Regions from separate parts of the Pantoea sp. SGAir0418 genome, predicted to be linked through region 2. Evidence: predicted binding sites of a transcription regulator. Region 2 holds the regulator's gene; the other holds the start of a gene.
What was found. Region 2 encodes LexA, which represses DNA repair genes until DNA is damaged. Its sites were predicted from a motif close to TNCTGTATGTACATACAGNA; they were not measured.

Region 1 (7,617 bases), 550 kb from region 2:
GCCGCGGGCCTGAGATCAAGCTTAAACTCATGCAGCGTGGCTTTCAGGCGCTCGTGGAAATTACGCAGCGTGCTCTCCACTTTCTCATTGTTCTCTTTGCCCTTGATGGCGGCCACGCTCCAGTCGCCGTCTTTATCAAACAGGCCGAAGTGGTATTCGTAGGTGAAGTGATCTTCATAGGCGTTCAGCGTCATCCACCAGCCCCAGAACTCGCGGCTTTCCGGCGCCGGTTTGACGTTGACGCACGCCGCCAGGCAATCAAAGAAGAAACGCGTCTCTTCACACTGTCCTTCACGGATGTACGGCCCCAATTCGGTGAAGCGCTTAAGCAGGCGACTACGGGGGTGACCACTCGGTAACGTCATGCTAACTCTCTCCCTCAAATAAACCGTATAAAACGCAGCGCGGCGGCAAAACGTCACCGCACGTATTTTCCCGAAGATAAGTTGTAGCAGAGTCTGCGTATTTCGCCAGTTAGCGCTGCAACTGTTTTGCCAGCCAGTCGCAAATTTGATTGAGCGCCTTGTCAAAGCTGGCAAAGACTGGCGTGGCGGGAATCGCCAGCGCCTTGCCCTGCGCCGAGGAGTTGACGATCAGCTGCGCCTCCTCTTCCGGGCTGAACAGATCGTTGGGCCAGTAAGCGGCCAGCATCGGCACCGGCGTCCGGCGGCCCAGCAGGCCCTGCACTTTGAGCGAATAGCGGTTGAGCTCGATGCGCAGATTGCTGTCGGAGGTCGACGACATGCCCAGCCGGCTGGCCAGCATGTCCATATACATATCCGGCAGTTGCTGCTGGCGCTGCGCATCGACAAACACGTGATGCACCATCGGCCCGAGCGACGCCACCGCGCGCAGACGCGGCACCTCAAGGTAAGCCAGCCGCGTCGCCACGTTGGCGCCAAAGCGGTAACCGAACAGCGCCAAGCGCGTATGGTCAATCCACGGCACATTGCTCAGCTCGCGCAGCACCTGCTGATGCAACTGGCTGGTGTCCTGATTGAGCGTCCATTTGCTGCTGAAACCCACCGACGGCATATCCAGCGTCAGCATGGCGATGCCGCGCGGTGCCAGATAATCATGAAACAGCCGGTAATGGTCGCTCTGCAGCGAGTCGAGACCGCCGCACAGCAGCACGGTGGGATACGGCGCGCTGGCCTGCGCCGGCATATGCAGGAAGCCGGTGACCGGACTGCCGCCGCTGATGGGAAAGGTCAGGGATTTCAGCTCGCCGGGCAGGCGCTGGGTGGCTTCTTCATAAGCGCGATTCGCCAGCACCTGCGCCTGATCCGCCAGTTCATCGCCTTTAATGTAGGGATACGCGGCCAGGCTGTAGAGACTGGCGGCATGCAGCCACTGCTGGCCGGCCTCATCGTGATCGGCGTTCTGCATCGCGCGCTGCTGCCACTGCGCCGCCTGCTTCGACCACTCATAGTTCCAGTTGCCGCCGCGATAGCCAATCACCGTGTCCAGCAGCGTTTCGTCGGTGTGTTCAAACTTACTGACGGCAATGCGCGCCAGCACTTCGCTGATCTCCTGCGGCGCCAGGCCGCGCCACGTCCACAGCAGCTTATTCAGCATGCGATACCAGCCGCGCTGGGTATCGCCTTCCAGGGCATTGTGCACCTGCGCCGTCGGGTGGTGCTGGCGCTGCACCAGCGAGGAGGTTTCCGGGTGTTTGAAGCGGGGTTTGAACAGTTCTTCGCTGAGATTTTTCTCGGCCATCTTAAGCTTCTCCTGCGGCAGTCGCATAGATGGCTAAGAGTGTACTGCACCCGCCGCACGGGCGCGAGGCGCAGAAAGCACAACGCCCGGCATAACCGGGCGTTGTTTGCGTTGCATCAATCAGCTTTTTACAATCGGCGGAATGTACACCACGCCCATGTCCCACGGCTGCTCGATCCAGGTGTTCTGCGGAATATCGACAATGTAGTCGTCCACCAGCGCGCGGCCAGCCGGCTTGGCGAAGATGGTGCAGAAACGCGCTTTTGGATACATATCACGAATCGCCTGCGCGGTACCGCCGGTATCCACCAGATCGTCGATGACCACAAAACCTTCACCGTCGCCTTCTGCGCGCTTCAGCACTTTCATTTCACGCTGGTGATCGTGATCGTAGCTGGAGATGCACACGGTATCGACGTAGCGAATCCCCAGTTCACGCGCCAGCAGCGATGCCGGAACCAGACCACCGCGGCTGACCGCGATGATGCCTTTCCACTGTTCCACAGGAAGCAGGCGCTGGGCCAGTTTACGGGCATGAATCTGCAGCATGTCCCAGGTAACGACGTATTTTTCGCTCATAAAAGGAATCCCGGCCAATGAGATTGGCTTAAAAATATGCAAGGGGGAAAAGGTTGCGCGAGATTATAAGGATCTGACGCGTTAAAAACCAGCACCCGTCACATCGGTTGCAGGTTTTTAGCGCGCCCGATGGCGCACCCGGCAGGAAACAGTGATATTCTCTGGCCCATCACGTCAGATGTGCTGACGGCGATCTTTCACTGGAAACCCGCGTGCGAGCGGTATGTCCGCCGCGCTGACACAGGAGACGCGTTGTGTCTGAATTGTCTCAACTTTCCCCGCAGCCGCTGTGGGATATCTTCGCAAAAATCTGCTCGATTCCGCACCCTTCTTACCATGAAGAAGCGCTGGCCGAATACGTTGTTGGCTGGGCTAAAGAGCAAGGTTTCTGGGTTGAACGCGATCAGGTCGGCAATATCCTGATTCGTAAACCTGCTACCGCAGGCATGGAAAACCGTACTCCGGTGGCGCTGCAGGCGCACCTCGATATGGTGCCGCAGAAGAACAATGACACGGTACACGACTTCACCAAAGACCCGATTCAGCCGTACGTTGATGGCGAGTGGGTGAAAGCGCGCGGCACCACGCTGGGTGCGGATAACGGTATCGGTATGGCCTCTGCGCTGGCGGTGCTGGCTGACAACAGCCTGACTCACGGTCCGCTGGAAGTGCTGCTGACCATGACCGAAGAGTCGGGCATGGACGGTGCCTTCGGTCTGCAACCAAACTGGCTGCAGGCGGACATCCTGATCAACACCGACTCGGAAGAGGAAGGTGAGATCTACATGGGCTGCGCCGGGGGTATCGACTTTATCACTACCCTGCCGCTGAGCCGCGAGGCCGTGCCTGCCGGTTACGAAACCCTGAAGCTGACGCTGAAAGGTTTGAAAGGCGGCCACTCCGGCGCGGACATTCATCTTGGTCTCGGCAACGCCAACAAGCTGCTGGCGCGCTTCCTTGCCGTGCACGCGGCTGAGCTGGATATCCGTCTGATTGAGTTCACCGGCGGTACGCTGCGCAATGCGATTCCGCGCGAGGCGTTCGCTACGCTGGCCATCGACAGCCATAAAGTGGATGCGCTGAAGTCTGCTGCCGCCCATTTCCAGGCCACGCTGCAGAATGAGCTGGGCAGTAAAGAGAAGAACGTCGCCGTGCTGAGTGAGCCGCTGGCGCATCAGGGCCAGGCGCTGACCGCAGACAGCCGCGATCGCTTCATCAACCTGCTGAACAGCACGCCAAACGGTGTGATTCGCAACTCGGACGTGGCGAAAGGCGTGGTGGAAACCTCGCTTAACGTCGGCGTGGTCACCATGGAGCAGGACAGCGCCGAGATCATCTGCCTGATTCGCTCGCTGATCGACACCGGTAAAGACTGGGTAGTCGAAACCCTGACCTCGCTTGGTGCGCTGGCCGGGGCGAAAACCGCGCCGAAAGGCGGTTACCCGGGCTGGCAGCCGGATGCCGACTCGCCCATCATGGCGCTGACGCGTAAAACCTATGAAGCGCTGTTTGGTAAGACGCCAAACATTCAGGTGATTCACGCCGGTCTGGAGTGCGGTCTGTTCAAAAAACCGTATCCAGACATGGACATGGTGTCGATTGGGCCAACCATCACCGGTCCGCATTCGCCGGACGAGCAGGTGCACATCGACAGCGTCGGTCTGTACTGGAAACTGCTGACCGCGCTGCTGAATGTAGTACCGGAAAAAGCGTAACGCCGTTGCGATAAAAAAATCCTGCCCCCGGGCAGGATTTTTATTTACGGTAACGGTGCCGCGTCAGGCGACCGCGCTGTAGCGCTCTTCCAGCGGCAGCTCAGCCATTACAACCCCAGCACCAGCTGGCGCTCCAGCTGCGGATTTACCAGCGTGACGTGCAGCCCCACCAGCCGCACACCGCGTCCGGCGCGGCGTTCGTCCCAGGCCTGACGCGCCACGGCGATCATGTCGTCTTTATTCAACACCGGCCAGACATGCTCCTGGGTGGTGAGCTGGAAATCGTTGAACTTCAGCTTTACGCCCTGGCGTGCAATCTGCTTATCCGGGCGGATCGCGCTGAGACGGCGATCGAGCTCGGCGTAGAGAAAATCAATAATCTCCAGGCATTGCTCCCAGTGATGGATGTCCTCGCCCAGCGTACGCTCAACGCCCAGTGATTTGCGCTCGCGCTCCACCACCACGTCGCGATCGTCGATGCCGTTGCTGCGCTCCCACAGCACGCGGCCAAATTTTCCAAAGCGCTTCAGCAGTTGCGCCAGATCGGCCTGCTGTACGTCAGCGCAGGTGCGCAGCCCCATCTCTTCGAGCTTTTTGGTGGCCACTTTGCCAACGCCGGGAATCTTGCTCAGCGGCAGCGTCAGCAGAAAGTCCGGCATCGCCTGCGGCGTAATTACATACTGGCCATCTGGCTTGTTCATGTCTGAGGCGATTTTGGCGAGGAACTTGATCGGCGCAATGCCGGCGGACGCGGTCAGGCCGGTTTCGCGCAGGATATCGGCGCGAATCGCCTGCGCCATCAGCGTGGCCGATCCCTGGCAGTATTCACTGTCGGTGACATCCAGGTAGGCTTCATCCAGCGACAATGGCTCAATCAGTGGCGTATAGCGGGTAAAGATGGCGCGAATCTGCTGCGAGGCTTCTTTATAGGCGTCAAAGCGGCCGGGCAGCAGTTTCAGATGGGGACAGAGGCGCAGCGCCGTGGCGGTCGGCATCGCGCTGCGCACGCCGTATTTCCGCGCCGGATAGTTGGCGGTGCTGATTACGCCGCGCTGCACGCGGCTGCCGCCGATGGCAATCGGGATATCACGTAATGAAGGATCGTCGCGCATTTCCACTGCCGCGAAAAAGCAGTCCATATCGACATGAATGATTTTGCGCATACGCCCCTCCGGATACTGGATAAGTATACAGCAGAGAAAAACAACGGCAATATTTGTGGCGCGTGCGATTAAAGTTTACAAATTTGTGGTCGTATTCCCTTTAGGATTGCACCATTTTCTCGGACTCCGGCTTGATTAAACGCCAGACAATGATAATGTTGCGCTGCGGTAGCGGATATTTCCGATAATGCAATACAGTGACGCACTGCGTCAGCGTTCCTCTTCACTTCAAGGTACACACAGAATGGGCAGAATCGCATTATTGTTTGCGATGATTCTTATGCCGCTCCTGAGCTGGGCAATGACGCCTGAGCCAATGCAGCCGCTGGCTCCGGTGAGCAAAGAGTTAAAGAAACAATTACTGGGTACACCGGTATTTATTCAGATCTTCAAGGAAGAGCGTACGCTGGAACTGTACGGCAAAATCGGTAATGAATATCGTCTGCTGGACAGCTATCGCATCTGTAACTTCTCCGGCGGCCTCGGGCCGAAACGTCGTCAGGGCGATTTTAAAAGTCCGGAAGGCTTTTATAACGTGAAGATGAATCAGCTTAAGCCGGACAGCCGTTTTTATCGCGCCATCAATACCGGATTTCCGAATCAGTACGATCGCGCCAAAGGCTATAACGGTAACTATCTGATGATTCACGGCGATTGCGTGTCCGTGGGCTGCTATGCCATGACCAACGCGTCGATGGATGAGATCTTCACTTACGTGAACGCCGCGCTGCGTAACGGTCAGCAGGATGTGCAGGTTAACATCTTCCCGTTCCGCATGACCGACAGCAACATGCAGCGTCATCGTTACTCGACTTACATCAGCTTCTGGCGTGAACTGCAGCCGGGCTATGCTTACTTCGCCAAATACCACGTGCCGCCAACGGTCAACGTGACGGCAACCGGTCAGTATGCGGTGAACAACACGCCGGTCATGACCACGCCGGAAGCGGCGTCGAAATCATTCCTGGCGCTCACCCAGGTAAAATAATGCCCACTCACCTGGCACGATGCGGTGCCAGGTTTCATTACCGGTCAGCGGCTGCGTCGCAATCACCGTCACCACGTCTTTCGGCGTGGTCTGCTGCAGAAAATCAATCTCCACATCCTGATCGAGCAGCTTCGCTTTGCCAAACGGCGCGCGGCGCGTAATCCAGTACAGATTGGTTGAGCAGAAGGCCATCAGATAGCGTCCGTCAGACAGCAGCATATTGAACACGCCCTTCTGGCGCAGTTCCGTCGCCAGTTCCGCCACATAGCGAAACACCGCCGGCCAGTTGCCCGGCGTGCGCGGATAGCGCTCAGCCAGCTTATGCAGAATCCAGCAAAACGCCTTTTCGCTGTCGGTTTCGCCTACCGGACGGAAATGCCCGGTCTCCAGCTGGCGATAGCCCTTTAGCTGGCCGTTATGCGCGTAAGTCCAGTTGCGGCCCCACAGTTCGCGGGTAAACGGATGGGTATTTTCCAGTGATACCTGGCCGCGATTGGCCTGACGAATATGCGCCACCACCGAATGCGACTTGATCGGATACTCCTGCACCAGGCGGGCAATCGGCGAGTTGTAGCTCGGCAGCGGATCTTTAAAGGTGCGGCAGCCTTTATCTTCGTAAAAGGTGATACCCCAGCCATCTTTGTGCGGCCCGGTTGCACCGCCACGCTGCACCAGACCGGTAAAACTGAAACAGATATCCGTGGGGACATTGGCGCTCATCCCGAGCAATTCGCACATAGCAACCGCCTTATCAGAACCTCCCGCGGGCGCGGGAGGAGCACGTCATCACTTAACCATCTCTTTTTCGATTAACAGCATCAGGATATGGATCACTTTGATGTGAATCTCCTGAATGCGATCGGCATAACCAAAGTGCGGCACGCGAATTTCGATATCGGCCGTACCGGCCATTTTGCCACCGTCTTTGCCGGTCAGGGTAATCACTTTCATGCCTTTGGCGCGCGCGGCTTCTACGGCTTTGATGATGTTGGCCGAGTTACCCGAAGTGGACAGCCCCAGCAGCACATCGCCCTCGCGCCCGACCGCCTCGATGTAGCGGGAGAACACATAGTCGTAGCCAAAATCGTTGCTGACGCAGGAGAGATGGCTGACATCCGAAATGGCGATGGCCGGATAGCCAGGACGATTTTCGCGGTAGCGCCCGGTCAGCTCCTCAGCGAAGTGCATGGCATCGCAGTGCGAGCCGCCGTTGCCGCAGGAGAGCACTTTGCCACCGGCTTTGAAGCTGTCGGCCAGCAGCACGGCTGCGCGCTGAATGGCGTGAATGTTGGCTTCATCACTCAGGAACTTATTGAGCGTATCGGCGGCTTCATTGAGTTCTGAGCGAATAATGTCCTGATACATAGGGATGTCCTTTAGAGGAAAATTGACCCAGCAAGTTTAACGGAATGGGCCAGAGCCGCAAAGCGCCCGCAGCAGGGAAAAGCGC
Region 2 (7,617 bases):
AGACGTGCCGCGATATCGTTCACTACCGGCGTCATCCACGCCGGACGCTGAGGATCGATAGGGTCAATCGCGTCGCGCCACTCCGGAACCTGTTTGTTAAGATAGTTAACCAGCGACAGCGGCTCACCGAAGTTCACATAGCCCTGACCGAGGTTACGCAGCTTGCGCAGGCCGCGCACCATCTGCATGAAGCCCTCTTTCTCTTTCGCGGCACCGCGCAGCTCTTTGGCATAAGTGCCGACTTCCATCACGTGCTCATAACCGATGTAGATCGGCACAAAGGTGATAGGACGGCTGCCGCCGCGCAGCAGCGCCTGTAACGTCATCGACAGCGTGCCGGTTTTCGGGTCGAGCAGACGGCCAGTACGTGAGCGCCCGCCCTCAACAAAATACTCAACCGAATAGCCGCGGCTGAACAGCTCGCCCAGATACTCGCGGAACACCGTGGAGTAGAGCTTGTTGCCTTTAAAGGTACGACGAATAAAGAAGGCACCGAGGCGACGGAAAATCGGTCCGGCTGGCCAGAAGTTGAGATTGATACCGGCAGCAATATGCGGCGGCACCAGGCCCTGATGATAGAGCACGTAGGACAGCAGCAGATAATCCATGTGGCTGCGGTGGCAGGGCACGTAAACAATTTCGTGACCATCCTGCGCCAGCTGGCGCACGCGTTCGCCGCCGTGCACGTTAATGCCCTGATAGAGCCGACTCCACAGCCAGCCCATCACACGGTCAGTCACGCGGATCGCTTCGTACGAGAAATCCGCCGCCACTTCTTCCATCATTTCGATGGCGTTCTGCTGGGCTTTTTCATGCGAAATCTTCTTGCTGCGCGCTTCGTCTTCAACCGCTTTCTCAATCGCTTTGGACTGCAGCAGCTTGTTGAACAGATCCTGGCGTGCCGGCAGACGCGGGCCGACGGCTGCCAGCCGCTGGCGGGCAAAATGAATGCGCGCGACACGTGCCAGCTTCTGCGCGATCGACTGATCGGTACCGTGTTCGGTGGCCATCTGACGCAGTGAAACCGTGGGCGAGAAGCGGACAAAGCTGTCGCGACCGTGCCACAGGATGGCAAAGAACTTCTGTATACCGTTAAGAATACGCAGATGTGGCGTCGGTTCGCCCTGAATTTCACGGCCTGGCGCACGGCCAAACATCACGGAAACCGGCAGCATCTGTACGTCCAGCGCCGCATTGTTGCGGTGCAGATCGAGGTAGTCATGGAAAAGCTTGACCGACTCCGGGTTCGCCACGAAATAGGGGAAGACGCGTGGCCCATCGTGAATAAATACGTGGCGCGGCAGCAGGGTGCCGTCAATCTCCAGCGGTGCCAGCGGATCCGGCAGATCGTGCTTCAGGCACTGTGCGCGTAGCGTGAGCAGGTCCGCCTTTGAATCATAAGGCAAAACATACATCACCGGACGGGTCGGATCGATACCGTGTTCCGAGATCGGATCGGTCGGAATGACCTTACTTTTTACCAAAATAGAGAGTGGTAAATTCAACAATTTGTAATAGAGTTTACGCCAACCTGACATAGACAACTTGAAGCCTCTTGTTAGCAAAGCGCGGCAAGCATACCAGAAAGTGCGGCGAAGATCTGTGGCTGTGCCACCTCGCGCGCCCAGACATTGACGTCAAAAACAGTTAAGGGTTCCACAACATGGCAAATAACGTCACCGGTTTCCTGAGAATCATTAAAGCCGCCGGTTATTCCTGGCAGGGGCTGCGCGCTGCCTGGCAGCATGAAGCCGCTTTTCGCCAGGAGGCGATTGCCGCACTGGTCGCGGTTGCCATTGCCTGCTGGCTGGATGTCGATGCCATCACGCGTGTGTTGCTGATTGGCTCGGTGGTGCTGGTGGTCATTGTTGAGATCCTTAATAGTGCCATCGAAGCCGTGGTGGACCGCATCGGTCAGGAGCGCCATCCGCTGGCAGGACGCGCCAAAGACATGGGCTCGGCGGCGGTACTGCTGGCTATCTTACTGGCTCTGTTTGTCTGGATCGCGCTGCTTTGGTCGCATTTGCGATAAACATTCCACATTCATCAAGCCGCTGATTTTTCCCTCTGTTTCGGTTTTCATTTCGCCAATACCTGTATATACTCACAGCGACTGTATAAACAACCAGGGGGCGGGATGAAAGCGTTAACCAGCAGGCAGCAACAGGTCTATGACCTGATTCGCGACCATATTAATCAGACCGGCATGCCGCCAACGCGTGCTGAAATTGCTTCGCAACTGGGCTTCCGCTCGCCTAACGCTGCTGAAGAACACCTGAAAGCGCTGGCGCGTAAAGGTGTCATTGAAATCGTCTCCGGTGCATCGCGCGGTATTCGCCTGCTGATGGAAGAAGAGGCGAGTGAAGGGCTGCCACTGATCGGTCGCGTCGCCGCCGGTGAACCGCTGCTGGCGCAGGAACATATCGAAGCCCACTATCAGGTCGACGCCAACCTGTTCAAACCCTCTGCCGATTTCCTGCTGCGCGTCAGCGGTATGTCGATGAAAGATATCGGCATTATGGACGGCGATCTGCTCGCGGTGCATAAAACACAGGAAGTGCGCAATGGCCAGGTGGTGGTTGCGCGTATCGATGATGAAGTCACGGTGAAACGCTGGAAGAAGCAGGGCGCGATTGTCCAGCTGCTGCCGGAAAACAATGATTTCCAGCCGATTGTCGTGGATACCCGTGAACAGTCGCTAACCGTGGAAGGGCTGGCCGTAGGCATCGTGCGCAACGGCGAGTGGCTCTGAAACCCGGTTGATCTCCCCCGCTGCGGCGGCGCTCGCGCGCTGTCCGCAGTCTGCTCTAATCATACTTTTGTTCCCGGCCCGTAAGGCGCTCGCTCAGGCCGACCACCGTAACCCTCGGGATGGGGCTGATGCAGCTATTTTCCTCTTCTGATAAAGCGCTGTGGCGACTGGCGTTGCCAATGATCCTCTCCAATATCACCGTGCCGCTGCTCGGCGTGGTCGATACCGCCGTGATTGGCCATCTTGATAGCCCGATCTACCTCGGCGGCGTGGCCGTAGGCACCACGGCAACCAGCTTCATCTTTATGCTGCTGCTGTTTCTGCGTATGAGCACCACCGGTTTAACCGCGCAGGCGTTCGGGGCCGGCGATAAACAGGCACTGGCGCGCGCACTGATGCAGCCGCTGCTGATCGCTCTGGCCGCCGGGTTGCTGCTGGCGCTGCTGCGTTCTCCTGCCAGTAGCCTGGCGGCAACGCTGATGGGCGGCAGCGCGGAAGTCCAGCAGCAGGCGCAGATCTTCATTGAAATCCGCTGGCTGAGCGCACCGGCTACGCTGGCTAACCTGGTGATTCTCGGCTGGCTGCTGGGCGTGCAGTATGCGCGTGCGCCGATGGTTCTGCTGATTGTCGGAAACCTGGTCAACATCCTGCTCGATCTGCTGCTGGTGCTGAAACTGCACTGGGGCGTTGCCGGTGCCGCCGCCGCCACGGCGCTGGCCGAATACGTGACGCTGGCAGTGGGATTATGGATGGTGGCGCGCGTGCTGAAACTGCGCGGTATCGATTTCAAACTGCTGAAAAACAGCTGGCGCGGTGACGCGGCGCGGTTATTTCGCCTTAATCGCGACATCATGCTGCGCTCGCTCATGCTGCAGATCTGCTTCGCCTCGCTGACCCTGCTGGGTGCACGCATCGGACCGGATGTGGTTGCGGTCAATGCGGTGCTGTTGATGTTCCTGACGTTTACTGCCTATGCGCTGGACGGCTTTGCTTACGCGGTGGAAGCCTGCTCGGGTGAAGCGGTAGGGGCAAAAGATCGCAGCCGGCTGCTGCTGATCTGGCATGCCGCCTGTCGCCAGGCGGGTATCGTTGCGCTGCTGTTTGCGCTTATTTATGCGCTCAGCGGGCCGCACATTGTTGCGCTGCTTACCTCGCTGCAGCCGCTGCGTGAGATGGCCGATCGCTTTCTGCTGTGGCAGGTGATTTTACCGCTGGTCGGCGTCTGGTGTTATCTGCTGGACGGCATGTTCATTGGCGCGACGCGCGGCCGCGAAATGCGTAACAGCATGATCATGGCAGCAGCCGGTTTCGGCATCACTTTGCTGACGCTGCCGTGGTTAGGGAATCACGGTTTATGGCTGGCGATCACGGTGTTTCTGGCGCTGCGCGGCCTGACGCTGGGATGGATGTGGCGCCGCCACTGGCAGCGTGACAGCTGGTTCAGCCAGCCATAAGCGCAGCGCAGATGCCAGAATAATCTGTAATTCTGTGCACAATCCGAAGCGGCTACTATAATTATCTCAAACGGCGCAGATAAGCAGCGCGTTATATGGTTATTTCCGGTATTACATGAGAAATACACCATCTCACTCAGGAAGACGTGGAGGATTGTTATGAACAAAGACGAAGCGAGCGGAAACTGGAAGCAGTTTAAAGGGAAGTTTAAAGAGAAATGGGGCAAGTTAACCGATGACGATTTGACCGTGATCGAAGGGAAACGCGATCAGCTGGTGGGTAAAATCCAGGAACGTTACGGTTACGCCAAAGATGAAGCTGAACGTGAATTGAAAGACTGGGAAAGTCAAAACAAAGATTACCGCTGGTAAGTCTCCCGCTTTAAGGATGATGCTCCTACCCGCTGATCGTTACGATCGGCCTGGCACACGGACGTGCCAGTTACCCTTTACGCACCTTCTTCTTACTTTCCACTTCATGATCGTGCTGACAGCTACCCGGCTGCGTGCAGGCCGCCACTTCGGCACAGTTTTCACACAAGCCGTGCGCCTCAATAACGCTATGACGTAAGGTAAAACCTGCCTGATCGGCCAACCCGGCAATGATCTTTTCCACGCCGTGCGCGTGCTTCTCACTGACGGCGGCACAGTTGTCGCACACCAGCATTACCGATGTGTGCGCCGGCTCGTCGAAATGGTGGCACACCACATAACTGTTATTTGACTCCACCCGATGAATAAATCCCTGCTCCAGCAGGAAATCCAGCGCGCGATAAATAGTCGGTGGTTTCGCCTGGGGTTCACTGATGCGCAGCTGGTCCAGCAAATCGTAAGCGCTAATGGAACCGTTCTGCTCCGCCATCAGGCGCAGCACTTCTGCGCGCTGCGTAGTGAGGCGCACGCCACGGTCAAGGCACAGAGATTCAGCCTGCGTGAGCAGTTGTTCGGGCGTGAGGTTTGGCATAAGCATTCTCCAGGTGATGGGTGATGTTATTTTATCACACAAACTTTTACGCTGCTGCCATTGCTTTTTTACCTGATATCATCCAGGAAATGTCTGTCTTTCAGCCACTTATCTGCCGCGTTGCGCCCTGGTACCTCCTTCTGTTAAGCCATGCTTTTCCTTCCTGAGTTTTTTCTCACAGGTTAACCCATCTTTTTGCTTTGCAACTCACTGACTTAGTGGCTATGGTTCAAAAGGTTTTAAGTAATTTCTGGCATCAATTTAGCTGACGTTCATATTTCTGCATAAAACAACAGCAGAATGGTGCGGGCGTGACCAATTCTGCGAATAGCAATGCTAATTCCTTTCAATTCACAGCAATAAAGCGTTAGCCAGCGTTCAGAATAGGGCTAATAAACTATTCCGTCGTAGAGACAGTCCACGACAATTAAAAGGTGATGGCAGACTCATGGTGAAGACATTATTCAGACGCAAGAAAATTGCTTATGTTGTTGGTTTTAATGCGGTATTTTTTACCTCATCAGCATTTGCTGCTGGCACCTGGTACGATGCGCGTAACGATGCCATGGGGGGAACCGGTGTTGCTTCCTCAACCTGGAGCTCGGCAGTGCTGGCTAACCCGGCATTGATGACCAAAGCGCAGCCTGAAGATAACGTCAGCATCATTTTTCCTTCAGCTGGTGTGCAGATTACTGACAAAGACAAATTAGTGGATCGCGTAGACGAAATTACTGATACGGTGGACCGCTATCGTGACGTGATCAACAACATTACGCTGCCGGAGATCATCAATGGCGCGCCTCAGGTCAGAGCGGCGGCAGGTGATATGGCCAATCAGCTGCGCGATCTGCGCGGTGATAAAGCGAATGGCACCGCAGGCGTGGCGTTAGCCGTCAGCATTCCCAACGAGACCCTTCCTTTCGCCTTCATCACCAAGGCCTACGGCACGGCACACATCCGCGCTAACGTGGTACAGAGCGATATCGATTATCTGGATCAGGTCGCAAATGGACGCATTCCCTTGCCGGGCGACCAAAATAATCTGCGCTCCAGCGCCAACGGCCTGGCTGCGCTGATCACCGATTACGGCGTCGCAATGGCACATGAGTTCACCATCGCCGGTCACCCGGTCTCCGTTGGCGTCACGCCAAAGCTGCAGAAGACCTGGCTGTATAACTACACCGCCAGCGTTTATAACTACGACAAGAATGATATTAACGACAGCCGCTATCGCAGCACCGATACCGGTTTCAACGTCGATGCCGGTATCGCTACCGACTTCGCGGAGAACTGGACCTTCGGCGTGACCGGGCAGAACCTGGTCTCGCGCGATATCGACACCAAAGAGGTTAACGGCTATCGCGATACGTATCAGATTCGCCCGCTGGTAACTACCGGACTGGCGTGGAATCGCGGACCCTTTACCCTGACCGGCGATGTTGATCTGACGGAAACCAAACGTTTTAAATCGCAGGAGAGCAGTCAGTACGCTGGCGTGGGTGGTGAATATCGCGTGCTGGACTGGCTGGCGCTGCGTGCCGGCTATCGCGCGGATATGAAGTCGAATGACACCGATGTGTTTACGGCCGGTCTCGGCGTGTCGCCGTTCAACAATGCGGTGCATCTGGACCTGGCCGGTTCGGTCGGCAAAGACAATACCTGGGGCGCCATGGTGCAGCTCGGGTTTAACTTCTGACCACACGATGACGGGCGGCTGTGTCGCCCGTCACAGCTGTGATATCATTGCGCAGTTTCTCATCACTTAACTGCGGATTTACTGCGTTTCATGACCGATACATTCTCTTCGCAACGTTTCTCCATCGCCCCGATGCTGGACTGGACCGACCGTCACTGTCGCTATTTTCACCGTCAGCTGAGCGGCGACACGCTGCTGTACACCGAAATGGTGACCACCGGTGCCATCATCCACGGCAAAGGCGACTATCTGGCCTATAGCGAGGCGGAGCATCCGCTGGCGCTGCAGCTGGGCGGTAGCGATCCGGCCGCGCTGGCAACCTGTGCAAAGCTGGCAGAAGCGCGTGGATACGATGAGATCAACCTGAACGTCGGTTGTCCTTCCGATCGGGTACAGAACGGCCGTTTTGGCGCGTGCCTGATGGGTGAGGCGGCGCTGGTCGCGGACTGTATCAAAGCGATGCGCGATGTGGTCAGCATTCCGGTCACGGTGAAAACCCGCATCGGTATTGACGACCAGGATAGCTACGCCTTCCTGTGCGATTTTGTCGGCACCGTGGCGCAGCAGGGCGGTTGTGATACGTTCATTATTCATGCGCGTAAAGCGTGGCTGTCGGGTCTCAGCCCGAAAGAGAACCGTGAAATTCCACCGCTCGACTATCCGCGCGTGTATCAGCTGAAGCGGGATTTCCCGGCGCTGACCATAGCCATTAACGGCGGCGTTAAGACGCTCGATGAGGCCAAAGCGCATC

Region 1: dinB (DNA polymerase IV) is a predicted target of LexA. The motif match lies at 5,193-5,212, and genes of this name have one in related genera.

The regions. Positions count from the first base shown of each region.
Region 1 is NZ_CP027911.1:3,109,293-3,116,909, forward strand. It holds gene crl (sigma factor-binding protein Crl) at 1-365, opposite strand, end outside; gene frsA (esterase FrsA) at 475-1,722, opposite strand; gene gpt (xanthine phosphoribosyltransferase) at 1,843-2,301, opposite strand; gene pepD (beta-Ala-His dipeptidase) at 2,556-4,016, shown strand; gene dinB (DNA polymerase IV) at 4,124-5,179, opposite strand; gene dpaA (peptidoglycan meso-diaminopimelic acid protein amidase) at 5,424-6,167, shown strand; gene C1N84_RS14650 (class II glutamine amidotransferase) at 6,138-6,905, opposite strand; gene lpcA (D-sedoheptulose 7-phosphate isomerase) at 6,954-7,532, opposite strand.
Region 2 is NZ_CP027911.1:3,659,461-3,667,077, reverse strand. It holds gene plsB (glycerol-3-phosphate 1-O-acyltransferase PlsB) at 1-1,538, opposite strand, end outside; gene C1N84_RS17130 (diacylglycerol kinase) at 1,664-2,032, shown strand; gene lexA (transcriptional repressor LexA) at 2,138-2,752, shown strand; gene dinF (MATE family efflux transporter DinF) at 2,881-4,206, shown strand; gene C1N84_RS17115 (CsbD family protein) at 4,366-4,578, shown strand; gene zur (zinc uptake transcriptional repressor Zur) at 4,649-5,170, opposite strand; gene C1N84_RS17105 (conjugal transfer protein TraF) at 5,619-6,866, shown strand; gene dusA (tRNA dihydrouridine(20/20a) synthase DusA) at 6,957-7,617, shown strand, end outside.